4 regions of the Lactiplantibacillus sp. YT640 genome follow, and region 2 is predicted to be linked to each of the others. Evidence: predicted binding sites of a transcription regulator. Region 2 holds the regulator's gene; each other region holds the start of a gene.
The links. The regulator Rex, encoded in region 2, represses fermentation and respiration genes when NADH is low (regulators of the CRP and FNR family bind a similar motif). The targets are predictions, from matches to a motif close to TTGTGAANTANTTCACAA.
Positions count from the first base shown of each region.

Region 1: ACOV1R_RS12800 (nitronate monooxygenase) is a predicted target of Rex. The motif match lies at 2,414-2,431, and genes of this name have one in related genera.
Region 3: ACOV1R_RS01920 (FAD-binding protein) is a predicted target of Rex. The motif match lies at 3,722-3,739, and genes of this name have one in related genera.
Region 4: adhE (bifunctional acetaldehyde-CoA/alcohol dehydrogenase) is a predicted target of Rex. The motif match lies at 2,481-2,498, and genes of this name have one in related genera.

Region 1 is NZ_JBMNVY010000026.1:3,437-11,028, reverse strand. Features, by position in the region: gene guaA (glutamine-hydrolyzing GMP synthase) at 1-251, opposite strand, end outside; gene coaA (type I pantothenate kinase) at 345-1,274, opposite strand; gene ACOV1R_RS12800 (nitronate monooxygenase) at 1,443-2,372, opposite strand; gene helD (RNA polymerase recycling motor HelD) at 2,667-4,973, opposite strand; gene ACOV1R_RS12790 (DedA family protein) at 5,178-5,852, shown strand; gene ACOV1R_RS12785 (GrpB family protein) at 5,985-6,938, shown strand; gene ACOV1R_RS12780 (cation:proton antiporter family protein) at 6,960-7,592, shown strand, end outside.
Region 2 is NZ_JBMNVY010000013.1:48,423-56,014, forward strand. Features, by position in the region: gene rimI (ribosomal protein S18-alanine N-acetyltransferase) at 1-365, shown strand, start outside; gene tsaD (tRNA (adenosine(37)-N6)-threonylcarbamoyltransferase complex transferase subunit TsaD) at 370-1,416, shown strand; gene ACOV1R_RS09655 (ABC-F family ATP-binding cassette domain-containing protein) at 2,193-4,175, opposite strand; gene ACOV1R_RS09660 (redox-sensing transcriptional repressor Rex) at 4,344-5,021, shown strand; gene ACOV1R_RS09665 (CPBP family intramembrane glutamic endopeptidase) at 5,186-5,830, opposite strand; gene groES (co-chaperone GroES) at 6,023-6,307, shown strand; gene groL (chaperonin GroEL) at 6,363-7,592, shown strand, end outside.
Region 3 is NZ_JBMNVY010000002.1:67,125-74,716, reverse strand. Features, by position in the region: gene arsC (arsenate reductase (thioredoxin)) at 1-150, opposite strand, end outside; gene ACOV1R_RS01935 (flavodoxin family protein) at 486-911, shown strand; gene ACOV1R_RS01930 (LysR family transcriptional regulator) at 981-1,868, opposite strand; gene ACOV1R_RS01925 (DASS family sodium-coupled anion symporter) at 1,978-3,393, opposite strand; gene ACOV1R_RS01920 (FAD-binding protein) at 3,858-6,227, shown strand; gene ACOV1R_RS01915 (FusB/FusC family EF-G-binding protein) at 6,574-7,221, shown strand; gene ACOV1R_RS01910 (6-carboxytetrahydropterin synthase) at 7,289-7,592, opposite strand, start outside.
Region 4 is NZ_JBMNVY010000038.1:6,291-13,882, forward strand. Features, by position in the region: gene adhE (bifunctional acetaldehyde-CoA/alcohol dehydrogenase) at 1-2,455, opposite strand, end outside; gene ACOV1R_RS14055 (universal stress protein) at 2,744-3,205, opposite strand; gene ACOV1R_RS14060 (PadR family transcriptional regulator) at 3,396-3,941, opposite strand; gene ACOV1R_RS14065 (phenolic acid decarboxylase) at 4,057-4,593, shown strand; gene ACOV1R_RS14070 (2-keto-4-pentenoate hydratase) at 4,755-5,555, opposite strand; gene ACOV1R_RS14075 (GNAT family N-acetyltransferase) at 6,349-6,831, opposite strand; gene ACOV1R_RS14080 (DegV family protein) at 6,989-7,592, shown strand, end outside.

The sequences.
Region 1 (7,592 bases), on a different contig from region 2:
ATTGGTAAGCCCAACTTGAAAATCTCCGGGTCAACCCGAAAGGCGCCATCATCGTAAACACTGTTGGGGCCACCAGAAAAGATAATACCTTTCGGGTGACGGGCCTTGATTTCTTCAGCGGTGATCGTGTTCGGAAGTAGTTCCGAATAAACGCCGAAATCACGAATGCGCCGGGTAATCAATTGATTATACTGACTACCGAAATCCAATACCAAAATGGAATCGAAAGACGCGGTATCCGTTTTTGCCAAGTTGTTCACTCCTTTGGATTAATTAATGCTCAATAGGTCTATCATACTGATTTCTAAACGTTCGGTCAACCAGTATGAGAAATTTCTTAGGTGCTAATATTTGCGGAAATACACGGCATCAATCACATGATGCGCAACTTTGTGCAAAATTAAATCCGCACGATTACGGGTTGGCAAGATATAATCATTCAAGTTTTTCAAGTTAACCTCTTCCCAAACACGCTCGGCCATCGCCATCGCGTCCTTCGGATCACCGATCGCCCAAGGATAGAAATAATTCGTCGGATCCTGGAAAGCCGTTTTCATCAGGGCCTTGAAGCGTTCTAAGTACCAATCTTCAATTAAATCGGCATCCGCATCCACATACACTGAGAAGTCCGTAAAATCACTAATGTAGATCGCCTGATTGCTTGGCAATTGCAACACGTTAATCCCTTCAATAATCAAAATGTCAGGATGCGTGATCACGTCAAAGCGGTTTGGCACAATATCATAAGTCTGATGAGAGTATACCGGGGCCTTCGCTAACGGCTTTCCGCTCTTCACATCGTTCAAGAATTGGATCAGCCGCGTCATATCATAGCTTTCCGGAAACCCTTTACGTTCCATCAATTGCATCTTTTTGAGCTCGGCATTCGGGTATAAGAAACCATCCGTCGTAATCAATTGCGTCCGCCGGTCTGGATATAAATATTTAAATAGAATCTCTAATAACCGTGCTGTGGTGGTCTTGCCAACTGCCACACTTCCAGACACTCCAATAATAAAGGGTGATTGGCGGTTCTGGCGGTGTAAAAAAACGGACTCCGTTTCCCGCCATGACAAGTAGTGTTCATACTTGGCCTGCAACAAATGCGCAAACGGCATATAAATATCACGGACATCGTCGAGACTAATCCGGTCATTAAACGCCTCAATTTCGTGCAAATTGGCTGCGGTCAATGGTACTTGATGCTGATTGTTACGATAAAATTGCTTCCACTGTTCACGTGAGAAGCGATAATAGTTCATCTGATCTTCCATGATTTCTGTCTGCCACCATTACTAAATTAATGGGTTGATTATAACATGAAACCCTTATCAAACGCTGATTAAAATTCAAATTAACCGGATTCCTAATTGATAGCCAATAACCATTAATAGCTCGATACTAGTTAACGCTGACCTAGTACCGAGCTATGCTACTGTATCTTATTCGATTTTCAGTTGTGCCGCGACCTCACGAGCCTGACCAAATAACGTCGTAATAATTTCCTTGACTGGCCGAATTGTCGTCATCATCCCCGCCACTTCGCCAGCCATGGGCGTACCATGTTCCATATCGCCATCTTCAACGGCTTTCGCAAATGAACCGTCCGCTAACGCGTGTAATTCTGCTACCGGCGCGTTAGTTTGCTCCAATTGCAAGTATTGCGCCAACATCGGGTTAACTAGCGCCCGTACCGGATCGCGCTGGCTGCGGCCAGTCACGATTGTATCCGTGTCACTGGCAGCCAATACCCGTTGCTTATAACTAGCTGGAACCGGGCACTCCTCAGCTGTCAAAAAGATCGTGCCACACTGCACACCCTGGGCGCCCAGCGCAAACATCGCCGCAATCGAGCGACCATCACCGACACCACCAGCACCAATCACCGGAATATCAACAGCGTCCACGACTTGAGGTAATAATGCCATCGTTGACGTTTGACCGATATGTCCGCCTGATTCTTGACCTTCAGCAACCAACGCATCTGCACCGGCCGCCACCATCTTATGGGCATGGTGGACCGAAGCAATCACTGGGATCACTTTAATACCGGCCGCGTGTAACGGCGGAATATATGAAGTCGGGTTACCCGCACCAGTCGTCACGACCTTGACCCCCTCATCAATGATGACTTGGGCCAGTTCTGGACAGTTCTTCATCTGTAACATTAAATTGACACCAAACGGCTTATCCGTCAGCTTGCGGGTCTCTTGGATCTCTGCTCGCAACTGTTCGGCAGATAACCCCGCTGAACCTAAAACACCGAGTCCCCCAGCTTCCGAAACCGCCCCGACTAATTCATGGGTCGCAATTCGCATCATGGCACCAGAAAAAATGGGATATTGAATACCTAACATTTCAGTGATTGACATCGTCGTTTCCTCCTCAGGTCACTAACAACCGTTCTAACTAGTTGTTAGTATTTTCACGATATTGTGTGCCTAGTCAGCATTAAGGCCATTGTCTCTCACCGACTACTGCACTTGATGAGTTAATTTTAACGCTTATTCCATCGTTATGATAGCGTTTTCTTAGTTATTCCGACACAAGTCCCCAACTGTTCCACTACTGATCATCCTGACGCACCTTAAGATTTCCTTCACAAGTAAAACTAAAAAAAGTACCACTCCAGGTGAATGGAGCGGTACTCACTGTCTTAAACTGACTTAAACTTTTGCTTCATTTAATGTATACAAGGCGTGGTTCACCCGCGCTAGTAACGGTGACAAGCTACCCACCGCGACTAGCGTTAGCTCGTGCATGGCCCGTGAACAGATTGTATATAATAGTTGCCGTTCATCTTCACGTTGGTAATTTTCCTGATTAGCGTTCCACACGATGACCGCGTCAAACTCCAACCCTTTTGCTAAGAAAGACGGGACTACAATGACACCAGGAGCCAAGCGTTGATTTTCAGTTTGAATCAACGTGACCTGCTCACCACGAGCTTTCAGGGCCTTCGTGAGCGCCTCGCATTCTGCTAAGGATTTCCCGATAATTGCCGTCGTATCACGTTCAGAATCGTTCATCGCTAGCTGATCAACGACTTGATCAACCCCTGCTTCAAAGTTAGGCGTCACAACGACATTTGGCAAGTCGCCCTGACGATCAAAAGCCGTGACGGCTTCACCATTGACTAAAATTTCCTTGGTGAAATCAGTAATCTGTTGCGTTGACCGGTACGATTTAGTCAATTGCACGACCCGCGTCTTTTCAGGGTCAAATAATGTGGCCAATTCATTGATCAGCGAATGGCTGTTTTCCTTGGTAAAAATCGCCTGGTTCAAGTCACCGAGCATTGTGAAGCGGGCTTGAGGGAAGCTAAACTTCAGGAACGCTAGCTGAAAGGCGTTGTAATCTTGAATCTCATCCAAGAAGACAAACCGGATGTCACGCTGCCCGTGCTTTCCGGTCATTAAGTCATGCAGGTACATGTAAGCTGAGACCGTTGTTAACGAGATATGACGTTCCTTAATCTCGGCTAGTTTCCGTTCAACCGTAGCATCCCAGTCAGCAGCTGAGATACCGTGATCAGCCAACTTGATGATCTTCGGTACTTCGCGTAAGAAATGCGCGTACTGCATGTTGATGCTCAAGAAACGGTTACGCACGATTTGCGTCCGGGCTTTTCCTAAGCGTTGCATCACAATTTTACGTGCTAAGAATTTAAACTCTTTATCGCCATTCTTAAATTCCCGCGGCTGATTGCCATATAATTGATTGATCTCTTCGCGTGATAAGTCTTGAACCGCTTCTTCGACCCACTTGGAACGCATCTCCGATTCAACCTTGCGATTCAAAATCTTGATTAATTCTTCCTTAGTTGCTGATAACCGGTTCGCTAAGTGGTAGTTTTCGTTGAAAGAGTAGTAAATCGATTTAATCTTTTCCCGGGAAATAATCACTTCATCGTTCAACGTAATGTTACGGAAACGCATGTCCGCTTGTTCCAAATGTCGGCCATACGTTGTAACCGCGTTGAAAAATGCGAGGCTACCTTCCAACTTCGTAATCTTTGCCATCTGCGGTGTATTTTCAGTTTCAAACCGCTGCTGTAAAGTTTCAACTTGCATGTGTGGTAACCGGTACGATGCGTATTGGAAATAAGTCATCTGAACCATGTTTTGTTCACCCAGTTCGGGCAATACTTGGTTAATATAATCATTAAAGAGTTGATTTGGTGAGAACAAGATGACTTGTCCGGCCGTCAAATTACCCCGGTAACGATACAACAAGTATGCGACCCGTTGTAAAACGGACGAGGTCTTCCCGGAACCGGCCGCCCCCTGCACAAACAGGAGGTCAGAACTCGTATCCCGAATAATGGTATTTTGTTCCTTTTGAATCGTCGTCACGATACTCTTCATCTTCACATCGGACTTTTCATCCAACACTTCTAGTAACATCGAGTCACCAACGGCTTCATCAGTATCGTAGACTGTCACGATCTGGCCATTCTCAACCATCAACTGCCGCTTCAACTTCACATTAACGGTCTGTTCACCATCCGGAGTCTGGTACGTCACGTGCCCTAACCCACCGTCATAATAAATACTGGAAATAGGCGCTCGCCAGTCGTAGATCAAAAAGTGATCCGGCGTGTCAGAAAATGAACTGAGTCCGATATAAATCGTCTCAGGCTTAGGCTCACCAGTCTCATGAAAATCGATCCGCGCAAAATAAGCATTCTTTTCCAACTTTTTTAACGTCGATAATTGCTTAGTCGCGTGCTTCCAACTATTCTGCCGCTCATCCATCATCTGTTGTTGCTGCCGCACGGATAATCCGGTCTCCATCATGCCTTCGTAACTATCCGTTTTTATATTGATGTTATTCAGCAAGTCACGTTTAATATCGGCCTGATCTTTTTCCGAGCGCGTAATGGTTTGGCTTTGTTGCTCTTCAGCCACCTTAATTTTCGCAACCACATGATCTAAGTGTTCCTGTTCTGCAGCTTTAATTGACTTAGCCATTGAACGCCCTCCATTCCTAAATATCGAACAATAATTTTATCACTATCGGCGGCCCGACTCAATTAATAACCCATGGCAGCCGCCAGTTTTTGATTTTTTATGTAAATTTGTTTGAACATTGGTCTATCAAAGTTACGATTGTGTTAAACTGGAAGAAATGTAATCGGTTACATATGTTTTTCAACCCGCAGACGCTTATAATAAATGCAACTTAAATTGGAGGTGGCGCCGTTGGTCAATTTAATAGCCATTTTAACCCATTTAGAACAAAGTATCGTCCCACTATTAACTACGCTTGGTAGTTGGTCTTACATCTTATTATTCGCCGTTATCTTTCTTGAAACGGGCATGGTCGTTTTCCCATTTCTTCCCGGCGAATCATTGATCTTTCTCACCAGCACGATGGCTGCAACTCACAGCGACGCCCTCAGTATTCAGATTCTGGTGCCAGTATTCTTTGTGGCTGCTGTAATTGGCGACACTGTCAATTTCGAAATTGGCCGCCATCTGATTCGCTTACCGTGGTTGCAATGCCACCTCCCCCAATCCAAGCAACAACGCGCACAACAATTTTTTGCTAAGTATGGCGCGAAAGCTGTCATGTTTGGCCGCTTTGTTCCACTCGTGCGGACCTTTGTCCCGCTGAGTGCCGGGGCCGCTAAAATGCCGCAACCGACCTTCGCTATCTGGAACTTAGTTGGCGTTGGTATCTGGGTCAGTGTCGGCTGTTCACTCGGTTACTTCTTTGGCTCGATCAGCTTCGTACAAAACCACCTCTCGCTCTGTTTTCTAGGAATTATGGCCGCCGCGCTCATTCCAGCCACAGTGGTTGCGCTGATTAAGACCTGGCGACAACGGACAACACTCAATCTCAAATAAGCGCCACACACAACACGGTTGATCTGCAATCGTGTTTTTTTATTGCTTCTCGCTTTGAAAGGCATATCTTTCCTTTTCAAAACCACTCAAAAAGTGTATCCTTTCAATGACTTATTCGAGTGGAGGGATTCTATGCAACCAATTCAATTAACTGCCTATCAATCTGACTGGCAAAAGCAAGCAACCGAGTATCAAACCTTGTTACGCCAGCAATTACAGGCGAATCTATTAAAAAGTAGTCACGTGGGTAGTACGGCCATGCCCCAATTATTAGCGCGTCCAACAATTGACTTGGCGTTGCTTGTTAAAGATCAGGCGGCTGCCGTAGCTACGTTACACGCACGACCGGTCGCTGGAACGACGCATACTTACGCGACGCAATTAGCTGCTAACGACATCCACGTGATCATTACAACTGATGAACAGCATTATCAGCAATTGCTCACTTTCCGGGATTATCTCAATGCGCACCGGACAGACGGCCGCAAGTATACTGCCATTCGCGAAAAAGGTGTGCGCAATGGACAAGCCGATCTCGCAGCCTACCTACAAATGAAAGTAGCATTCATGGCAAGCATCAATGACAAGGCCCAAGACTGGTTAGCCACTAAGGATCAGCATGAACACCACGACCGGACCGTCCGTGCAGAACTCGTCAACATGTGCCTTATCACCAATCCAGCGACCGGCGATGTCCTGGTTGAAAATAAGATTGACGCACAGTGGTCGGGGTTAACTTTTCCTGGCGGCCATGTTGATCGCGGTGAATCACAAGTAACCGCGATGAAGCGTGAAGTATTAGAAGAAACCGGCTTGCACGTCGATCAATTAAAATTAGTTGGCACCGTAACGTGGGTCGAAAATGCGGACGGCGACGTGTCGCTTGGTACCTTATACACCACTAGTCACTATCACGGTGATTTGCTAGCCGGCTCATACGAGGGGGCCATTAGTTGGCAACCATTGAGCCAACTGACGCCTGACAAATTAGCCCCTGGTGTCGACCAAATCCTGAAAGTTTTCACCGATGCACATGCTAGCGAAGCTTTCTGGGGCTTTGATGATGATCAGCTCCGTGTGTACTAAAACGAATCGAGGTATTTATTCATGGATCAAGTTTCCTTAGTCATTATTTTATTAGCCGCATTATTAATTCCGCTTATCATGGCTAAATTCAAAATCAACAGTTTGCCAACGGCCGTCATGGAAATCATTGTCGGTATCGTAATTGGCCCCAGCGTGTTTAACTTTGTGAACACCTCTGACCTTATCTCACAACTCTCAACGATTGGCGTCATCGTCCTGCTGTTCTTAAGTGGACTTGAAATTGACTTTAGCCTATTTAAGAAGCGGCTCACGGCGTTAACACCTTTAGAACAAAAAAACGCGGTCAACACACCGAAATATTCGCCAGTTCGACTTTCGGTGTACGCCTACAGCACAATTATTGTTCTATCGCTGTTACTCGCCGCTGCTTTTAAAGTCAGCGGCCTCTTCAGTGATTTCTGGCTTGCCGCGATTTTATTTGGCACGATTTCACTTGGTATTGTAATTGCAGCTTTAAAAGAACAGGAATTGCTTAGTAAGGCTTTCGGACAAACGATTCTGCTCATCTCGGTCTTTGGTGAACTTGTACCGATGATGGGACTGACGCTCTATGCATCCGTCTACGGCAGTAACTCACAAAGTCTCTGGTTACTATTACTCATTTTAGCCGTTGCCGCACTATTACTCTTACGG
Region 2 (7,592 bases):
GTGGCGCACCTTGGCGGCAAGCGACGTTTGCGGCGGACATGGCGTTACCAACGGTACACTATGATTTATTACGGTGGCAGGATGAACTGATCGGGTTTGTCAGCCGCTCGACAGTGCTTGATGAGACCGAAATTACGAATATTGCAATTGATCCGGCCTATCAGCGTCAAGGGCATGCGCGGTGGTTATTAACAGCCTGCTTAGCACAATTATCGGCAGGGTCCGTATTCCTAGAAGTCCGGGCTAGTAATCTCGCCGCCCAGCGCTTGTATCAGCAATGCGGCTTTGACCAGATTGCCACGCGTAAGGAATATTATCATGATCCCGAAGAAGATGCGTGGATCATGCGTAAAATGATTAATTAAAAGGATGGGAACCGTGGAAAAACAAAACTTGATTTTAGCGTTTGAGTCCAGTTGTGACGAGACTAGTGTGGCAGTGATCAAAGATGGCCATGAGATTTTATCCAACGTGATTGCAACGCAGATTAATAGTCACAAACGGTTTGGTGGCGTGGTTCCTGAAGTTGCCAGCCGTCATCATATTGAACAAATTACAATTTGTATTGAAGCCGCACTTCAAGAGGCACACGTGACGTATGCTGACCTTGATGCTGTTGCCGTGACGTATGGCCCCGGTCTAGTGGGGGCACTGTTAGTCGGTGTTAATGCAGCTAAGACAGTGGCATACGCGCACCAATTACCGCTGATTCCAGTTAACCATATGGCCGGGCACATTTATGCCGCTCGGTTTGTTAAGCCATTCGAATTTCCGCTAATGGCACTATTAGTTTCTGGCGGTCATACTGAATTGGTCTACATGCAAGCAGATGGGCAGTTTGAGATTATTGGTGAGACACGTGACGATGCGGCTGGAGAAGCTTATGATAAAATCGGTCGGGTATTGGGTGTTCCATATCCGGCAGGTAAAGTCATTGACGAGATGGCACATGCAGGTCACGACACTTTCAAATTTCCGCGAGCAATGATTGATGAAGATAATTACGATTTTAGTTTTAGTGGGCTGAAGAGTGCGTTCATCAATACGGTCCATCACGCAGATCAAATTGGCGCGACTCTGGATAAGAACGATTTAGCGGCTAGCTTTCAGGCCAGCGTGGTTGATGTTCTGATGAGTAAAACGTTACGAGTCCTCAAACAATATCCAGTTAAGCAATTAGTCTTAGCCGGTGGCGTTGCAGCTAATCAGGGGCTACGTGAACGGTTACAACAAGATTTACCAACCGCTTTTCCTGACACCGAACTAATCTTAGCGCCTCTAAAGTTATGCGGTGATAATGGTGCCATGATTGGTGCTGCGGGCTATGTTCAATATCAGCATCACCAATTCGGCGACGCGGCGCTGAATGCCGATCCAAGCTTAGAATTTGATTGGATGCCAGGTATGTTGAAGTAATGAAGCAGTTATAAACGGGTGTGAAAAGTCAGTCCTTTTCACACCCGTTTTAGTATCTTTTCATTAATTATGATTGAAAGGTGCCGGTTAGGTGGATTCCTGTTCGTCAGCAATGCGCGTCCGATTCCGACCTCCGGGGCTGGGTGACAATTGCTGGAACGTAAGCCGACGTCGATTTGAGCTAACGCATAACCCGCGTCATCTCAAATACGAGTCTTATTCTAAGCCGGAAGCAACCCACTTCCAGCTAAGAATAATTTGGCTACTGAGCATTGTCACCCAGCCTCTCCAGTCGGGAAGCCGCTCGAATGGCTGATGAACGGCCACTGAACTCAGTACAATTTGTCGTTGGCTATTTTGATACTGAACCCTTTAAGTTAAATATCAGAGTGCCTTCTCCACTTTTTCGAAATATTCAATTATTACTACGGTAATTCAGAAATAGTGAGTTATCACAAGACCTTTTCAATCTGACAGTTGATTGATAAAATTAACGTTTATGAAAAACAACGACAAATTCAGCAAAAGTTGGGTATATCCTTGTCAGCCATTCGAACGCTATCCCGACTGGAGGTCGGTGTAGGACGAACTAACTAAGCAAGTTTACACTAACTTGAACTGTTTCCAGCGGGCTTAAGCTGGTCATTTTTGATTCTAGGAATCATCCTCTTTCAATCATGATTTATGCCGCGGATAGGGGCAAAATAATAGTCGCCTCAAGAATTATATTAATTCTTGAGGCGACTATTATTTTTATCTGATGAGTCGTTGGAAAATTAGCTCAATTCTTCTAAAGCTTCAGCTTGTTCGGTCCATTCGGTTTCAACTTGTTCTTGTTGAGTATTGATGGCTTCAAGTTCTTTTTGTAGGTCTTGTAGTTTACCAACATCGGCCGATACTTCAGGTTGCGCCATTTCAGTTTGAATCTGTGTGGCTTGTTCATCTAAGGCAGTCATCTGTTCTTCCAGGGCGGCAACTGAGCGCTCAAGCTTGCGTTTTTCACGTTGTTGCTGCTTGCTGGCTTGGTAATTTTGCTGGCCTTTGGAGCGGGGAGCAGCAGTTGTGGCACTGGTTGAATCCGCTGCACCGGCTTCAGCAGCTTTTTCGGCCGCTTGGCTAGCAGCCGCAGCCGCGATTTCAGCTTGCTCTTGTTTCTTGTCGATGTAGTAGTCGTAATCACCTAAGAAGAGTTCCGTGCCTTCCGGAGAAACCTCTACGACACTCGTGGCGACTTGGTTAATGAAGTAGCGGTCATGTGACACGAACAAAAGGGTGCCGTCAAAGTCGTTGAGGGCGACTTCCAAAACTTCACGGCTATCGATATCCAAGTGGTTAGTTGGTTCATCTAAGATTAAGAAGTTGTCATTTTGCATGGCAAGTTTGGTCAACAGTAACCGGGCTCGTTCTCCACCAGATAGGGCATGAACGGGTTTATCAACATCTTCACCAGTGAAGAGAAAACTGCCCAAAATGGTACGAATGTCTTTTTCAGGAGTGGTGGGATGTTCATCCCAAAGTTCACTGAGGACGGTTTTTTTGTCGTTTAAATTACGTTGCTCTTGATCGTAGTAGCCCGTAACGACGTTGGTGCCAAAAACGGCCTGGCCTTTAATGAATGGAATCTGTCCCAAAATACTCTTTAGGAAAGTCGATTTTCCAATACCGTTCGGTCCAACGATGGCAATAGCTTCATGTTTCTTAATATTCAAGTTGTCGGGTTCCGAAAGAATCTGACCATCATAGCCCACGGCTGCATCTTTGACGGTCAACACAATGTTGCCGCTTTGTTTAGCCGCATGAAAGCCAAAGTGGGCAGTCTTCTCGTCACTATCAGGGCGGTCAAGGCAGTCCATCTTTGCTAACTGCTTACGCCGAGCCTGGGCCCGTTTTGTCGTAGAAGCACGCACGATGTTACGATTAACAAAGTCTTCAAGCTTGCTGATCTCCGCTTGTTGCTTTTCATAATGTTTCCATTGTGCTTGGATTCGAGCCGCTTTTTCTTGCACAAACTGGTCGTAGTTACCAGTGTAGTGCACCATTTCATGGTGTGATAAGTCATAGACTTCGTTAACGACCCGGTCTAAGAAATAACGGTCATGGCTAACGATTAGCAGCGCACCAGAGTAAGACTGGAGATAGCTTTCCAACCAAGTAAGGGTTTCGACGTCCAAGTGGTTCGTCGGTTCGTCAAGGATAAGCAAGTCCCGTTTTTCAAGTAACAACTTGGCCAAGGCCAACTGGGTCTTTTGTCCACCGGATAGTGCCGTCACCGACTTATCGTACACATCGGCGTCGAATTGGAAGCCGTGCAACACGCCCCGAATCTCAGCTTGGTAGCCGTACCCGTTTTTTTGTTGAAATTCAGTTTGAATCTGATCATAGGTTTTCAGGGTCTGTTGATAAGCCTGCTCATCATTCATGATTGCGGGGTCGCTCAATTGATTTTCGAGCTGGTGCATCCGTTTTTCGATGGCATGTAACTCAGCAAAGACACTACTCATTTCTTCCCAAATCGTATTGTTACTATCCAGTCCTTGGTCTTGCGCCAAGTAACCGATTGTTAAGCCCTTGCGCATTGAAATATGGCCTTCGTCCGGTACCGTTTCGCCGGCAATCATTTTAAGTAAGGTTGATTTTCCGGCCCCGTTTCGACCGACAAGGGCCACCCGAGCGTGTTCTTGAATATCCATTTGTACGTTATCGAACAAGACATCGGCGCCAAAACGCCGCATAACTTGCTGTACTTGTAGTAAAATCACGCTTTATTAAGCTCCTTTCACATTTAATTCGTGACATAATTGTAGCATATTGTAACGGCCTGACCCAATTATTCGGAATAATAAGTAATTATTATTTCACAAAGTCACGCGTTATGCTAGAATAGTGTCAGCAAATTCACAAACTTTTAATTAGGAGGACACGTCCGAATGGCAGAAACAAAAATTCCACGGGCAACGGCAAAACGGTTACCGATTTATTACCGCTATTTAAATATCTTGCTAGATGCAGATAAGAAGCGGGTCTCATCGACCGAGTTGTCCGAGGCGGTTAAAGTAGATTCAGCAACGATTCGGCGAGATTTCTCGTATTTTGGGGCGCTCGGCAAACGAGGGTATGGATACGATGTTGAAACGTTACTTGCATTTTTCAAAAAGATTTTAAATCAAGACACCTTAACGAATGTTGCTTTAATTGGGGTCGGTAATTTGGGCCACGCCCTACTGAACTTTAATTTTCACAAAAACAGTAATGTCCGCATTTCAGCAGCATTTGATGTCAACGAGGCGATTGCCAATACAGTCCAAAGTGGGGTTCCAGTGTACCCAATGACGGAGCTCAAAAAGCAATTGATCGAACAACAGATTGAGATTGCTATCTTAACGGTGCCAACCACGGTTGTTCAGAAAATTACCGATGACTTGGTTGATGCAAACGTCAAAGGAATCATGAACTTTACGCCGTTACGAATCTCCGTTCCTGAGACAGTACGGGTTCAGAACGTTGATTTGACCAACGAATTACAAACATTGATCTACTTCATTGAACATTACGGTCAGCAATTAGGTGACAATGGTAATGACGATGAAAATGAGACTGAAGATTAATAACTCGCTTTATCTTTGAAATTAAATGGCTATAAAAAGGCCTCTCTGAATTATTCAGGGAAGCCTTTTTAACATACTTAGATCACGAATCATTGATTGTAACGTATAAATATTCGGTGAAAATTAACGTTGAAACGCTAGGTTAGCGCTACCTAGTAATGATACTAGTGCAGTAAGCCTAATAATGTGGGTAACACAACCGATGCGTTCATTAGGATGTGAGCCGTCATCGATGTTTGAATCCGACCGGTGTGCTGGTATAACCAGCAGAATAATAACCCGATAAAGGCATAGAGGATAAAGTGACCATCCGCATGTGCAAAGCTAAATAGCACACTAGAAATCAAGGCCGCCCCAATCTGACCAGTAACCGCACTTAGATTGCCAAAGATAACTTTGCGGAAGACGATTTCTTCCATAATCGGGGCACCGACAATGATGGCTAAGAAGAAAGCGGGATATTGTTGCCCAACAGTTAAGAGGGTGGTCGTGTTGGTTGACGCTGTTGACTGTCCCAGTAAAGCCGTCATTTTTAAAATGATGACTTGACCAACGATGACTAGGACAAGACCGATCAATCCCCAGATGAACGTCATGAACCAGTTACTTGGTTGTTTTTCAACAACGTTTTTTGTCCGCATGCGACTCGCCAACCAGATGAGTAGGATTGCACCGACTAAGTAGTCGACCGTTTGAATCACGAATACTTGGGCCCCTAGCTGATGGAAAGCAGTCACAAGGACGCTCGGTAGTGCGTAAATAATAAAGTAGATGATAAGAATAAAGATTGATTGGCGGCGATTAACCATCAAGTCACGTCCTTTTAAAAGTTTGATTTAAGATTTATTGATACTTCAATAGTATTCATTATAGTCGATTTGACATTCTTTGACTAATAATTGACAAATCACTTGCAATCTTGAATTAAAATGATATAGTTGACAATGTAATTAGCACTTGAGGTTGAGGAGTGCTAAAAAAGAATAAATGGAGGGATTCACGTGTTAAAACCATTAGGAGATCGCGTTATCTTGCAACAACAAGAAGAAGAAGAACAAACAATTGGCGGTATTGTCATTGCCAATAACGCTAAGGAAAAGCCCCAAAGCGGTAAGGTTGTTGCCGTCAATGACGGTCGTGTTTTAGATAACGGGACAAAAGTTGACCCCAGCGTGAAGGTCGGCGATCAAGTATTATTCGATAAGTATGCCGGTACCGAAGTCAAGTATCAAGGTGCTAAGTATTTGGTATTGCACGAAAAAGATATTGTTGCAATCGAAGACTAATCCATTTAAATTGCGCAACTTAAAATAAATTAAATTCATGAGGTGAATAGAGATAATGGCTAAAGAATTAAAGTTCTCTGAAGATGCACGTTCAGCGATGCTAAAAGGTGTCGATCAATTAGCTGACACAGTTAAGTCAACGTTAGGTCCTAAGGGTCGCAACGTTGTTTTGGAACAATCATATGGTTCACCAACAATTACTAATGATGGTGTAACGATTGCTAAGGCGATCGAATTAGACGATCATTTCGAAAACATGGGTGCTAAGTTAGTTTCTGAAGTTGCTTCAAAGACTAATGACATCGCTGGTGATGGGACGACTACTGCAACGGTCTTAACACAATCAATCGTTAATGAAGGTATGAAGAACGTTACGGCCGGTGCTAACCCTGTTGGCATTCGTCGTGGGATTGAAGAAGCTACTAAGACGGCGGTTGACTCATTACACGCTATGGCACACGAAGTTAAGACGCAAGAAGATATTGCGCAAATCGCTTCTGTATCTTCAGCAAGTGAAGAAACTGGTAAATTGATTGCCGAAGCCATGGAAAAAGTTGGTCATGACGGTGTTATCACGATTGAAGAATCACGTGGTGTTGATACTAGCTTAGACGTTGTTGAAGGGATGCAATTCGACCGCGGCTACTTATCACAATACATGGTTACTGATAATGATAAGATGGAGGCGGATCTTGACAATCCATATATCTTAATTACTGATAAGAAGATTTCAAACATTCAAGATATCTTACCACTATTACAATCCATCGTTGAACAAGGCAAGCCATTGTTGATCATTGCTGATGACATTTCTGGTGAAGCTTTACCAACCTTAGTCTTGAACAAGATGCGTGGGACGTTTAACGTTGTCGCCGTTAAGGCACCCGGTTTTGGTGATCGGCGTAAGGAACAATTACAAGATATCGCTATCTTAACTGGCGGGACGGTTATCACTGACGACCTTGGCCTTGAATTGAAGGACACGACCATCGATCAATTAGGTCAAGCCAACAAAGTTACGGTTACTAAGGATAACACCACCATTGTTGAAGGCGCTGGTTCCAAGGATGCTATCTCAGAACGGGTTGAATTTATCCGTAACCAAATCGGTGAAACAACTTCTGACTTTGACAAAGAAAAGTTACAAGAACGTTTAGCTAAATTAGCTGGTGGGGTTGCCGTTGTTCGTGTCGGTGCCGCTACTGAAACTGAATTGAAGGAACGTAAATACCGGATTGAAGATGCTTTGAACGCAACTCGGGCCGCCGTTGAAGAAGGCTTTGTT
Region 3 (7,592 bases), on a different contig from region 2:
CATTACTTGAACAGCTAGTGGGTTCAGGCCATGTGTCTCCACCCCAGCACTAGCAACTTGCCAGTTTGGTCCTAATAATTGCTGTGCAAAGCCTTCTGCCATCTGACTGCGACAGGCATTGCCCGTACATAAAAAATATATTTTTGGCATTTCGCCGTCCTCCTAAATTACTGACGATAACGACACTAATCGCGTATCATCACCAATATTATGCCCGCAAGAATCCCGCTTGCTCCGCTAATAACCATTAAGATACAACATCGTCATGCGCGTAACCGCGATAGATTGCTGTGACTATTCCAGCAATCGAATAAGCTAGCCTTAACCCTCAAGAATGCGCTCACTATATTTTTGTAATCGATTTCAAAACGATTTATACTAGAATTGATATTACAATATTATTCTAAACTTATAACCAGTCCCCCTGAGCAGTTACTCATCGCGAGAACGGTCTTATTTCAACTAATTTATCGGAGGTCTTTTCCATGACAGTAGCAATTCGTTATCAAACTCGCAATGGCAATACACAAGCATTTGCCGAACAAATCGCTAGCGTGGCAGGTGTTCCAGCACAATCCATCGATACACCTGTCGAACAAGCTGACACACTCTTTTTTGGCGGCGGTACTTATTTTATGAAACCCGACAAAACCGCATCTGCTTTTATGAAGAACCTTGATCCGACTAAGATCAAACAAATCGCCCTATTCACAACTTCTGGCGGACCAGAAATGGTTTCAGACAAAGCCCTGACAAAGATTGCCACCGAAAAGGGCATTCCCGTCATCGGCCACTTCCACCAAGTCATGGGTGGCAAAGGAATGAAAATCATCGGCAGTACTGGCGGCAAGCTCAAAGATGAGCAGATTGAACTCGTTAAGGAATTCGCTCAAAAAATGTTAGCTCAATAATGATTTGACGGCGCTCGCGTTGACTGAAAAAGTCAATGCGAGCGCTATTTTTGGATTAGTGCTGAAGACCTAATTAGCCCGTCTAATTTGACGTAGGACGTCAATGCACCGCTGCTGATTAGCGTTAGGCAAAAAGGACTTCCGCACCGCCAGTTGCATGTAACAGTGTAATTGCTCTTGGGCAGCTAGTGGAATCCCTACAACCTGATCACTTAGCACTACGGAATCCGCAATGACCACCCCAACACCAACGTTTTGAGCAACTAGACCTTCGACTAACGCGTTGGTAGCTGCCTCGTAGACGATTTTAGGCTGTATGTGGCCGCGCTGACAATATTGTTCTAATGCTAACCGTGGTAATGCGTGTTTAGGACGAGCGATGATAGGCACTCCTTGTAAGTCAGTTGCTCGAATCGTTTTTAAGTGACTTAATGGACTATTGACATTGGCCAAGACCTGCATCTGATGTTCCTCTAAGATGCTCACCCGTAAATCCGTGGCACGTTCTGGGACCAAAGTTGAAAAAACCGCTGCGTCTAACTTGCCTTGCCGCAAGTCAACTAACAATTGTTCTGAATCAGCAACGGTCGTTGTGACCTGGTCTAATAAATCAACTGAGATAAATTTTTTTATCACCCGGGGAAGCCAAATACCACCCGCAACATTGGAAAATCCGAGCCGAACTTGCTGCTCATTAGCGTGATGAACTTCCAGTGCCATCTGCGCAACGTCTTTTAAGAGTTGCTTAGACTTAATATACAAGGTCCGCCCCGCTGCCGTCGTTACTAGTTGGGCCCGATGGTTGGCCTGCGTTAGTAATACTGCTTGGTATTCTTCTTCCAATCGTCGTAAAGCTGCAGAAATAGCCGGTTGTGTGACGTGAAACTTGGTCGCCGTGGCCGTGTAATTTCCCGTCTCAACTAATGAACAGAAGTACTTTAAATCGCGTTCATTCACGTCAACGCCCCCATTCAATCTATTTAATACCTAATTTTAACACGAAAGATGCGGCAAATCGTGGTCAGGATCAATCACGACTTACCGCATCTATATTGCTCAGTTAGTCTTACCAAAAGCCTAATAACTTGGTCCACAGCAAGCCCCCACCTAACCAGATGACGTTAAAAATAACCCCAATAATTGCACTCAATCGCCACCACTCCGCACTAGTCACATAGCCTGTACTTGACAATAATGCCGCGGGCCCGGCCGAGTACGGCGTCGTTGACAAGTTGATTGAACCAGCAAATGCCAATAGTAACGCCGCTAAAACATGGGGAACACCGGCACCAATGGCGATGGATAAAAAGCCAGCATATAACGCCGAAATCTGTGTTGAAACACTCGGAAACATGTAATGTAAGTAAAAATAAGCTAAAAACAGGATAATGAGCACGCTAATCCAGTTCATACCATTCAGTAAATGACCTAACGTTTTGGAAAACCATGGGAAAAAGCCTAGTGTCATTAGCTTCTTAGACATCATCATCATGATCGATAACCAGACTAAAATATTCCAAGCAAAATGTTCATTGAGCAAATCGTTAGTCGTTAACACGCCCGTAATCAGCAAAATAACAACTGCGATAAAACTTACTTCGGTCGCATCGATGCCAATTTTAGTCCCGATCAACCATAAAACAATCGCTAAAATAAAGGTAATTGACATAATTTTTTCACTAGCTGTCATTTTTCCAAGTGCGGCCAAACGCGTCGTTGCCCAGCGGTGCGCGTCTGGCGTTTGTTTCACCTCAGGGGGATAGACTTTATATAGTACCCATGGAATAATTAGTAGCGATAAAATACCTGGGACACAAGCAGCCATAAACCATTGCATCCAAGTTACCGTGATTCCCTGCATCTTAGCTAAACCAATAGCCACCATGTTGCCAGCTAAACCGGTCAAAAACAAGCCTGATGTAATATTATTAACTTCATATTCATTAAAAACTAGAAATGAGCCTAATTTTCGCTGTGTGCCCTGTTTCGGATCAGATCCCATTTCACGAGAAAGATTATCAATAATGGGATACATAATCCCGTTGACCCGCGCATTATTGCTAGGAATACCAATCGCCAATACGGCATCAACAAAGGATAAGGCGTATGCTAAGCTCAGCGTGCGCTTGCCAAATAAACTGACAAACAGATAGGCGATCCGCTTGCCAAGTCCTGATTTAATAAAACCAGCAGCCATGAACATGCACATGGCAACCATCCACGCCGTCGAATTACCAAAACCAGTAGCGACTTCGTCCATCGTAAAAACACCCGTTAACGTCGCGACAACAATCCCAATCAGCGTGACGGCCATCATCGGTAATGGCTTGGTAATACAAGCAATAATCGTTGCCACAAAAATTGCAAATAAGTGCCACGCCATAATACTAATTGCTACTGGTCGTAGTGGCGTAACTAGCCATAACCCAATTCCCAAAATTAGCGGTAACAGAAAGCCCTTCCATTTTATTTCACTCAACATCTGCACTTCCTCCTAATCTTCATATAATTGTTAAGATTTTCACATATCTTGCCATTAACGGTTGTTTGCCGTTTTTCAATATCACCATAACTTAATTTATAAGTCTGTCAATTTAAATTTAGTTGTAGTTGCTTGAGGTGTCGCAATAAAACCCGTTATATACAGCCTACAGGGACCTGTTTGCGATTAAAAATACCTGAAATTATCATAGCGACTAGTGCCTTTTATCGGACACTTTTATAAATAGAATTTATAAAAAGCTAAAATAAAGTTTGCCACTTGCTTAATTCTCACTAAAGTTTCGACAACCCGTCAAATTAATCACAGCTTGTTATCCTTGTCACAATAGCATTCTGTTGGCTTCGTTAAAATTAACGGTTGTTTTTTCTAGGTAACTATTTATATTGAAAGCGTAAACAATTCGTATACTTATCCAACTAAAAACTAATAAAGGAATGTTAATTATGAAATATATTGCCTTGATTGGTACGGCGGCACAACAGTCTTACAACCGTGAATTATTACAATTTATGAAGCATCATTTTAGTCAACGGGCTACCATTGACGTTAATGAAATTACAGGGATTCCCCTTTTTAATGAACCAACTCAAAATCATATCCCGGCGACCGTTCAAGCCTTAAATGATAAAATTAGCCAGGCCGATGGGGTGATCATCGGGGTACCCGAATACGATCATGCCATTCCGGCCGCACTCAAGAACGTTATTGAATGGCTTTCTTACCAGCTCCACCCCTTTGCTAATAAACCGGTCATGTTAGTTGGTACTTCCCTTGGCGTACAGGGGACGTGTCGTGCTCAAGGTGACTTACGCAATATTCTCAATGCGCCCGGAGTTGATGCTCAGGTACTCCCTGGCAATGAATACATGTTAAGCTACGCTGCTAAAGCCTTTGATCAGAATGGTCAAATGACCGATGCCCCTTCTATCAAGTTCTTGGAACGGTGCTTCGATAACTTTGAAAAATACGTTAAGGCACTCAACGGCACGCCCGCGCTCAATGTGAACTGGCACGGTAACTACGACGTCATCGTTTTAGGCTTTGGTGGTGCCGGTGCTTCAGCGGCTCGTTTTGCTGCTGATAATGGTGCCCACGTACTAGTAGTTGATGCGGCACCATTTGGCCGTGAAGGTGGCAACACCCGCTACTCCGCCCAACACGTCGTTACGGGTGAAAGCTTAGATAAACTAACCGCTTATTATCAAGCACTGGGCGCGCCATTCAGTACCCCTACTAAGACACTCAACGCCTATTTAAGCGGCATGAGTAAAATTCCAGCATATTTTGAAAAATATCTGGGGATTAAAGCCGTTAGTTGGAAACATGATATTAAACCCGGTGATGCCGTTGCCATCAAGAAAACCATGGCGGAATACCCAGAACTAGCCGGAAGTGATACGATTGACTTTGCCCTCGTTCACAAGCGTGATAAAGACGCTGCATTATGGAAACTACTCCGGCAAAAAGTCCTTGAACGAGCTGACAATATTGACGTTTGGTTGGACTCACGGGCACAACATTTGATCCAAGATCCTAATACTAAAGTGATCCAAGGGGTCCAAATCAAACGGGGCGAGCGACTGCTTAATATCCATGCTAATAATGGCGTCGTTTTAGCTATGGGTGGTTTTGAAAACAATCCTGAGTTAAAGCAAACCTACTTGCACAGTGATCATCTGACACCACTTGGGACGCTCTATAACCGCGGTGATGGTATCAAAATGGCTCAAGAAGTTGATGCCAAAATGTGGCACATGACCAATTATGAATCTCACGGTATCTTACCTGGAATCACCTTCAAAGAAGACGCCAATGAACGGGGCCGTCAAATTGAACACTGGCCTTTATTAAAAAACGGTAGTATTTTCGTTATCGCTGATGACGGGACACGCTACTTCCAAGAAGACGCTAAGCACCGTCACGGACACGTTTACACACATGGCTCTTGGCTAATCCCAATGAATAATCAGCACCCCTACTTAATTTTTGATCAAACCCAGTACGATGCCTTCAAACAAGAAGAAAGTCAGGCTGGTCAGTTACCGTATCCGAAATTCATGACCAAGCTCGTTTCCGCGCCAACGATTGCACAATTGGCCGCCAAATTGGGAGTTCCTGCTAATAATCTACAACAGACGGTAACTGACTTTAATCACTACACAGAAGTGGGACGTGATTTTGAATTTGGTCGTGATCCGCAAACGATGCGTCAACTGGACGATGGCCCTTACTATGCCATTGCTGCGGCCAATGACGTCCTCAACACGCAAGGGGGGCCACAACGCAATGAAAATGCCCAAATTCTCAACGTCAATGACGAACCTATTCCACGCTTGTTCGGCGCTGGTGAATTAGGCGGTATCGTTGCAAACTGCTATCAAGGTGGTGGTAATTTAGCCGAATGTTTGATCTTTGGTAAGTTAGCCGGTGAAAACGCTGCTCGTCCAAAGGTAGATAGTGAATCTGTCACCGCCAACGAAGCCAACGGAATTAATGACCTTGTTGATGGCGAAACAGCATCTAATGTTAAACTGGCCGCTGATCAATATCTCGGCAGTTCCAATGCCGGGCTAGGTGGCAAAGTTATTGTGCGTGTGACTTACAACGACCATAAAATTCAAGCAGTCGATGTTATTCAACACCATGAAAGTGAAGATGTTGGTTTAACCGCTATCGATCAAATTCCACAAGAAATTGTGGCAGCCAACTCCACTAGCGTTGACGCCGTTTCAGGTGCCTCTGCATCTAGCCGAGCTATTAAAGAAGCGGTCCAAAATGCGCTGAAACAAGTCAAAGATTCAGTCACGAATTAAGCACAATTCAAAGCGAATATGTATTTGAGAACATCACGTAACTCACGAGTTGCGTGATGTTTTAGTGTCCCATGGCGAAAGTTTCACGTGAAACATTTTAGGACTTACGGTATTTGATTTCCAAATATAAGTTATGCAAGGTGCCTATCAAAACAGACACCATCTATTGCCAAAATCAGCAGTATCCGTTATACTGTTTATCGCTGTGGCTATAATCGGCCACAATAAGGAGATGATTAATGATGATGGCATCATTATCTGTACGCAAAAGTGCTGCTCGTTAGCGACACTTTTCGACAGAACCTTTCAGAGAAGTGTCTGGTTTGAATCTGAAAGGAATTATATTATGCAACCGACAATTACCACCTATCAATACAGTTATATTACTCAGCAAGTCAATCAGTTAATTAGCGCCGAGCTCGCCGTAAACGATCTTCAAATTAGAGCCGTCGTACGGGCACAAGCTATCGAGCGGATTACGCCACTGCTTCCTAGTGACAATCCAATCACCGCTAATTTCTTGTCCCATTTGCAAACGGACCGGCTAACCCGTGCCAAGGCCCCTCAACTACTTGAAACGCTAATTCCGCTAATTATTCCGTTTCCATCCTTGACGACAAAGCAACTAAGCAAGTTGTTTCGCAAGGTCAAAAAGTTGAAGCAGCCTGTATGGTCACAATTAGCATTACACGAATTGACTTACCTAGGTTGGAATGATGGTGGTAACCAGAAAAAGTATTTAGTAATCCCGGATCATGATCGTCTCATTGGTATCCAGGGAGATTTAGCACCACAAACAGTCAAGGGCGTCTGTGCCATTTGCCAAACAATTGGCAACGTCGCACTCTTTATGTCGACAACCAAGTCATCTGGTCTCGGACCTTACACGCGTAACGGCAATTACATTTGTCGTGACAGCAATCAGTGTAATCGACAATTGACCAACCCGCAGGCTTTAGCTGACTTTTTAGCAGTTGTCCGTCCAAAACGATAATTAAATAAAAATCAGGGCCACCAAGAACAGCTGCAACTGCCGTTCTTGGTGGCCCCTTTCATTAATCTTATTCGGTGACACTAATACAATAAGCGCGTGTTGGCGAATCACTAACTTCAATTCGCAGCAGTTGCGCCCCGTTGTCTCGCAATGTCTTATCAATCTTGGTAAATAAATACTCCGTGACATTTTCAACAGTTGGATTAACAGTTTTAAATTCAGGTAAGTCGTTCAAAAATTTACCTGACAATTCATCCAACGCTTGATGCAAGTTTTTTTCAATATCGTAAAAAGCGACCATCGCATCAACCGTGTGCAATTCACAAACAATTTCCCACGTGTGCGTGTGCTTTTTTCCGGAGCCAGTTGCC
Region 4 (7,592 bases), on a different contig from region 2:
CGACCCGGTTGGCTTTCAAGGATAAGGTCACATCCATTGAATGAGCCAAGTCAATGTAAGCTTTAACTAAGCTTTCTTTGAGTTCTTCGTCGGTCTTGCCTGGTAACCCTAAGGCCCGGGCAATGTTGGCATAGTCGGCTAAGGCAGTATTATGGTTGTACTTCGGCCACATTGCTAACTTCGTTGGGATTTCAGCATTGTAACGAACGACTTGCGGATAAGTGATCGCAATTGCCAATCCGTGTGGTAAGTTGAATTCCCCGCCTAATTTATGGGCGATCGAGTGGTTGATACCCAAGAAGGCATTGGCAAAGGCCATCCCAGCTAGCGTTGAGGCATTGTGCATCTTCTCACGAGCCATCTTGTCACCATCATAAGAAGCTTTCAAGTACTTGAAGGCTAATTGCAAAGCTTGAATTGACCAGCCGCGTGTGAAGTCAGAAGCCATCGTTGAAACATATGCTTCGGTTGCGTGGGTAATTACGTCGAGACCAGTCCAAGCCGTCGTCCGCTTTGGCACCGTTTCAACAAATTGTGGGTCAACGATCGCAATATCTGGTTGCATTGCGTAGTCCGTAATCGGGTATTTGACGTGCGTCTTGGAGTCCGTAATAACCGCGTATGGCGTTACTTCAGAACCAGTCCCAGAAGTCGTTGGAATCCCAATATAAGTTACTTTTTCGGATACTGGTACTTTGTACGTCCGCTTCCGGATATCCAGGAACTTCTGTTTAGCACCTAAGAAGGAAGCTTCTGGGTGTTCATAGAAGAGCCACATCCCCTTAGCGGCGTCCATTGCAGAACCACCACCGAGTGCAATGATTGTATCTGGCTTAAAGGCCTTCATCCGGGCAACCCCTTTGTAGACTGTGTCAGTCGACGGGTTCGGTTCAACTTCTGAGAAGATGTCGATATCAACCGGATCAGTCCGCTTGTTCAAGACCGCCGTTACTCGATCAGCATAGCCAAATTCAACCATCCCAGGATCACAAACTAGGAAAACCTTCTTAATCCCGGCCATGTGTTCCAAGTAGCGAACGGAATTGCGTTCGAAGTAGACTTTGGGAGGCATTTTGACCCATTGCATGTTATTACGCCGTTTTGCCACAGTTTTGATATTAATCAGATCCATATCTGTAACGTTATGAGAAATCGAGTTGCCACCATATGATCCCGTGCCCAGAGTTAATGAAGGCGCCATGTTATTGTAGATGTTACCTAACCCACCAACTGAAGATGGCGTGTTAACTAAGATCCGGCAAGCTGGCATTTGTAAGCCAAATTCTTTGACCAATGCATCATCGGTCGTATGAATCCCAGCAGTATGGCCTAAGCCACCATAGTGAAGTAATTCATTAGCCCGTTTGAACGCCGCTTCATGCGAATCCGCTTTGTAAACGGTCAGAACTGGTGATAATTTTTCGCCGGATAATGGGTACTTGATACCGACACCATTAATCTCCGCAATCAAGACCCGGCAGTCCTTAGCGACATCTTTCAAGCCAGCCATTTGTGCGATTTGATAAGCTGTTTTACCAGCAACTGGACCACGAACTGTGTGCCGGTTAGGATCAATGACAGCATCACTCAAGGCTTGCACATCTTTAGGTTTAACGTAGTAGCAACCCAAACGAATAAATTCAGCTTTAACTTCAGCATAAATTTCCTTGTCGATAATGGCACTATTTTCAGAAGCACAAATCATCCCATTATCAAACGTCTTCGATAAAACAATGTCGTTAACCGCCTGCTTAATGTCAGCTGTTTTTTCAACATAAGTTGGGCCGTTACCAGGACCAACACCCAGTGCTGGTTTACCTGATGAGTAAGCGGCTGTCACCATACTTGGACCACCGGTAGCCAAGATCGTCGCAACATCCGTATGGTGCATCAAGGCGTCGGTTGCTTCAATGCTTGGGTGTTCGATGTATAAAACAGCATCAGCTGGACCACCAGCAGCTTTAATCGCTTCCCGCATCACATCAGCAGCCGCAGAACTACATTTCTGAGCTTGAGGATGGAAACCAAAGACGATCGTGTTACGCCCCTTTAATGAGATCAACGTCTTGAAAACCGTTGTTGAAGTTGGATTCGTTACGGGTGTAACCCCGGCTACGATACCAACTGGTTCAGCAATTTCCATTAGTTGCTCTTCATCGTCTTCTTTAATGACGCCGACTGTCTTATCATGGCGCATGCTGTTCCAGATATATTCGCTGGCGTAGATGTTCTTAATCGCCTTATCTTCAACAACACCCCGACCGGTTTCCTCAACCGCCAACTTGGCTAACTTCATATGATTGTCCAGTGCGGCAACCGCAACCTTTTCACATAAATCATCGATTTGTGCTTGGGTATATGACTTCAAAATAGCTAATGCTTTCTTAGAACGTTGAACTAATTGATCAACTTCATCAGTAACTTTGCTTGTTTGATTTTTTTCTGTCTTAATCATGAAGTGCTTCCTCCGTTCAATTCCTTTGTGAATTAATTTACAAACTTTATTATAGCCATCCTTGCTCATAATGCAACAAGAATTTGAAAAATTATTTAATATCATCCAAACAGTACACTTATAAACTCATGTTTAGCAGTATTTATAGCCAATAAAAAAATTAAATTGTTAAGTTCATTAATGAACAATAGCAGTCAAAAACAACCGCAAGCTCCTCATTAGCCATGATGAGCTTGCGGTTGTTAAAATTTCATCAGCTTGGATCTTAATCCCTGTCCCGAGTCTTGATTACCGAACAACGATAACTGAAATAGGTGCTTTTCGGGCCAAACGCGGACCAATTGCCCCAGCAATCTTAGAATGTGGAAATTCAGTATCGGCACCGGTCACTAATAGATCTGGTTTAAATTCTGGAATAACTTGCTCTAAAATGACGTCATCCACATCACCGCCTTCATAGACAAGCGGCTCTACTTGATTAACGCCTCGTTGTTCAGCAAGCTGAACGTACTCGGCAACAACATCTTCAACGTGTTTCCGTTTAGCTTGGATCTTCGACGGTGTTAATGAATCAAAGATATTGATATCTTCGCTTTCCAGCACCGAACAAATTCCTAACGGAACATCATAGTCGTGGGCCAAAGTCGTTGCGTATCGAAACGCACGTTCTGAAGAGGTATTATCGTCCTCATCAACGGTCAGTAAAATTCGCCGATAGACAAGTGGCTCTTGCATTTTTTGATTTTCCATAGTTAATCTCCTCATTGAAGTGAATTGATATTGACCACTGCCATTATACCAGTTTCAGAATTCAAACGGCACCATTTCTCACACGCATATAATCATAAGCTGATTTCCTTCAAACGCCGCTCTAAATAATTAAGGGTAGCTTTTAACGCTATGATTCCAGCCACCAGTTAGAACGGCAGCACTCTCCCCATTACTCCGGTAAGGCTTTCAACGTCTGCTTCAACCAATTCACATAGTAGTCTTCTCGTCCGATCGCATGTTGTAAGATCAAATAGTGACCATAATGTTGCTTAGCAGCTTTAGCTTGCGGGAAAACGGTCGCCAATCGCTGTTGTAAGTGTGCTAACTTAGCTGTGTGCAGGGTGAGCTGTTCCTGTAACATCGCTAGTAGGCGTGGATCACGATCCGTTTGAATAAAGTATAGTTTTAAAATAAATTCATCTTTCGTAGCGGTTAAGTCTGGTGTACCGACACTGATCCACTCATGTAACAGCTGCCGACCAGTTGCGGTGATGTGGTAGAGTTTCTTTTCAAGTTTTTCGCCACTGACCGTAATTTCATGCGTGACGTAACCTTGTTCTTCTAGTCGCTTCAATTGCGGATAAATTTGACTATGTTGAGCTTGCCAGAATTCACCGATCTCGTCATCAAAGGCTTTAGTTAGATCATAGCCCGTTAATGGTTGCTGGTTTAATAACCCTAGAATAATAAATTGTAACTTGTTTTTTTGCGCCATTGGAAATTCCTCCTTGACGATTCCTTGATAACAGTATACACTAACCTTGTTGTTTAAAACATGTAATAAATTACATGATTAAAATGACATATTAGACATAAGGAAGGTAATTCTAATGACAAAAACTTTTAAAACACTTGATGACTTTCTCGGCACACACTTTATCTACACTTATGATAACGGCTGGGAATACGAGTGGTACGCCAAGAACGACCACACCGTTGATTACCGAATCCACGGTGGGATGGTTGCCGGTCGTTGGGTCACTGATCAAAAAGCTGACATCGTCATGTTGACCGAAGGCATTTACAAAATTTCTTGGACTGAACCAACTGGGACTGACGTTGCACTAGACTTCATGCCCAATGAGAAGAAACTACACGGTACGATTTTCTTCCCAAAGTGGGTTGAAGAACACCCTGAAATTACGGTCACTTACCAAAACGAACACATCGATTTAATGGAACAGTCTCGTGAAAAGTATGCCACTTATCCAAAACTAGTTGTACCCGAATTTGCCAATATTACTTACATGGGCGACGCCGGCCAAAACAATGAAGATGTAATCAGTGAAGCACCTTACAAAGAAATGCCGAATGATATTCGCAACGGCAAGTACTTTGATCAAAACTACCATCGTTTAAATAAGTAATGTTTCACGTGAAACATTCTGGTCTACAAATTGGATAATTAGCAGTCTGTCCAATCTTTGAAAATTACTAATCATCTGAAAAACATTCATTTAGCAACACTTCAAAAAGGCCTTCATAAATGTCATGACATTTATGAAGGCCTTTTTCGTGATTATTTTACTTAGGCTTCTGTTACATCCAGCGCAACCTGTCCCAGCCCGGCATCGAAGTCGGCTTGCCAGTGCCCCGCGGTCAAATGTGGTGGTAGGACAAACGTCCCCGACGAAACTCGTTGGCCAGCCGTTAATGTCTTACCTTGCTCTGCAAGCTTGCCGACTAACCACTTCAATGACTCAAGCGGGTTACCCAACACTTCACTCGCTTGACCAGTTTTAACCGTCCCCCCATCATGGACTAGCGTACACTTTGACGTTGCCACTGCATCAGCTGAAGCGAACAACTCGGCAGTCTCTCGTTCAGTTCCATATACCACTAGCCCACCGACTGCGGCATCCGCGACCACCAAATTTTTAGGCAAATCGGGAAACCAGTCAGCAAAACGTGAATCTGGCAATTCAAGTCCCGGCGCGACAGTCGTTTTTTGCCATAAATCGGTCAATGAATCGGTGGTTGACAGGTCTTCTTTAGCCTTAAAGACCAACTCCACTTCGACGAGTGGGTCCATTAGTTGCCCGCGTCGAACCGTGGTTGGTGCCGCCAAAAAGTGATCCGCAACCTGGACACCGTACAGCGGCGTATGAGCATCAAACATCTTTTGAGTTTCCGCACTCGTCAACGAGACCTTGTATCCACCAACCGGCTGCTGTTTTAAGGCCGTTAATGCGGCTTGAACTCGATACGCAGCGTCTTCGTCAACGACACTACTTGTAAAATCAGCCATTGTTAACGCATGCTGTGTCTGATAGGCCGTAAATAGCTGTTGTGCAACTTGAGTTTCTGTTTCTGTGGTGGTAGTTGTCATTATAAAACCTCCATTATGTGTTTGTGGTTACTGTTATCCTAATATGTGTTCGTAATGAGGCCGTCTAACCATTGCTAATACGTTAACTCATTACAATTAATCTAGTTGTCACTTCATTATTTGGATGTATTCAGTGCGCCAGCTAATTGTACGGGCGTCTTAAATACGAATTATTAAGACTACGGGTCATAAATATCGTTCATGTTAAAACTATGTGTGCCTAAACGTATAAATTGCACGTTGCTAAAACTATGTGTTAATCGATACACGTGGTATCGTATGTGATCTACCCGGAGTACTCAGTTATACTATGTGTTTTTGATTCCTTGTTGACCTATGTGTTACTCGAGGAGCAAGTCCTCGTGCGACTAGTTACCATTGCCCACATTTGTTGGTAACTAGCCACCTGAATGTCCGATTCCATACTCCTCACCACCTTTAAATCATAAAAAACGTCCTTTAACTAACTCCTATGAGTTAATTAAAGGACGTCCAGAACGGGTTACCACCTTTATTCGCGACTACTTCACAATAGTCACCTTAGTACGTACAGCAATTGCGATACGCCGGTACATTAATGGGTACCATCCAGCACCATCTCCACGAATTTCGAGGCGCAACTCCAAGGTGATCTATGTTAAGTGGTATTGACTGCCTTACACCAATCCGCAGCTCGCTAACTAACCAGCTTAGCACCGTTCCTTATCACGGTTTTTAATCTAAATTTAATTAATGATTAGATTCTAGCGCCAGATTATCACAATGTCAACCTTAAAATTAAAAATAAATTAGATTAATTAAGTTTGCGTTCATTGGCCATAACATCCACTAATGCCACGTACTGCTCAGTATGCGTATCACGCAACGTATAATTTGGTGGGAGCGCGTCCGCATCTGCTTTGACAATTCGAAACCCTACTTGCGCATAAAATCGCAGGGCATTTTCGTTGGCCATCACACACTTCAACGTGAGTGGTTCGGTTGCATACTGGCGCATTTCTGTCAGTAGCCGTTCACCAACTTTCAAGTGGCGGAAATCTGGGGCCACAAAAAGCAGATGAATGAAGTTGGCCAGCCGGTACAACGAACAAAAGCCAGCCCGCTGACCATCAATCCACGCGACCAGCACGAATTCACCACGGCTGTCTTCGTTAAAATCTTGCAGTTGTGGATCAGTGACCCATGGAAAATCTTGCTGACGGTCCACTAAATATATTTCAGCCAGCGCTGCTTGATCCGCAGCTGTTGCCGGTTTTATCTCAATTCGTTTGGTCATCCTGCGCCCTCCCCCATTTAATGATTCTCATTATGACGTTAGTTGTTGAGAATTTCAAACATTAATCGCCTTAATCTATTCATCAAAGCTAGCTTTCAACTACTGACAAGCGTTATAATGTTAGGCAATACTTTCACCAAATGAAAGCGGGGGAAAAATGAAAACCGCAATTGTAACGGATAGCGCAAGCTACCTCTCAGCGGTCGATGTTGAAAAGTATCATATTCACGTCGTCCCAATTACTGTTATTTTTGGTCACCAAACCTACTTAGAAAACGTCGAAATAACGTCCAAAGAATTTTATGAACGAATGCGTACCGCGCCTGAGTTACCAACGACCACTCAGATTACCCTTGGTCAGATGCAAACGACTTATGATCAGCTGGCAAAGGCGGGCTATGATGCTGTCATTAGTATCCATCTTTCTTCTGGTATCACCAGCTTTATTACTAATCTCGAAAGTTACCTGCCAAACGTAACCAACATCAAGGTTTATCCGTTTGATTCACTAATTACGGCTGGTGGAGAAGCTTACATGGTCTTGTTAGCTGCTAAATTAGTCGCTGAAGGATACTCACCCGAACAAGTTATTGCTCAGCTCAAAAAAATCCGTGAAACAACCGGCGTATATTTTGTTGTCGATAATCTCAGTCACTTGGTTCGGACTGGTCGGCTCTCAAACGCTTCTGGACTCGTTGGCAACCTCTTACGCATTAAACCCGTTCTGACCTTTCAAGATGGCAAGATCGTCGCTATTCAAA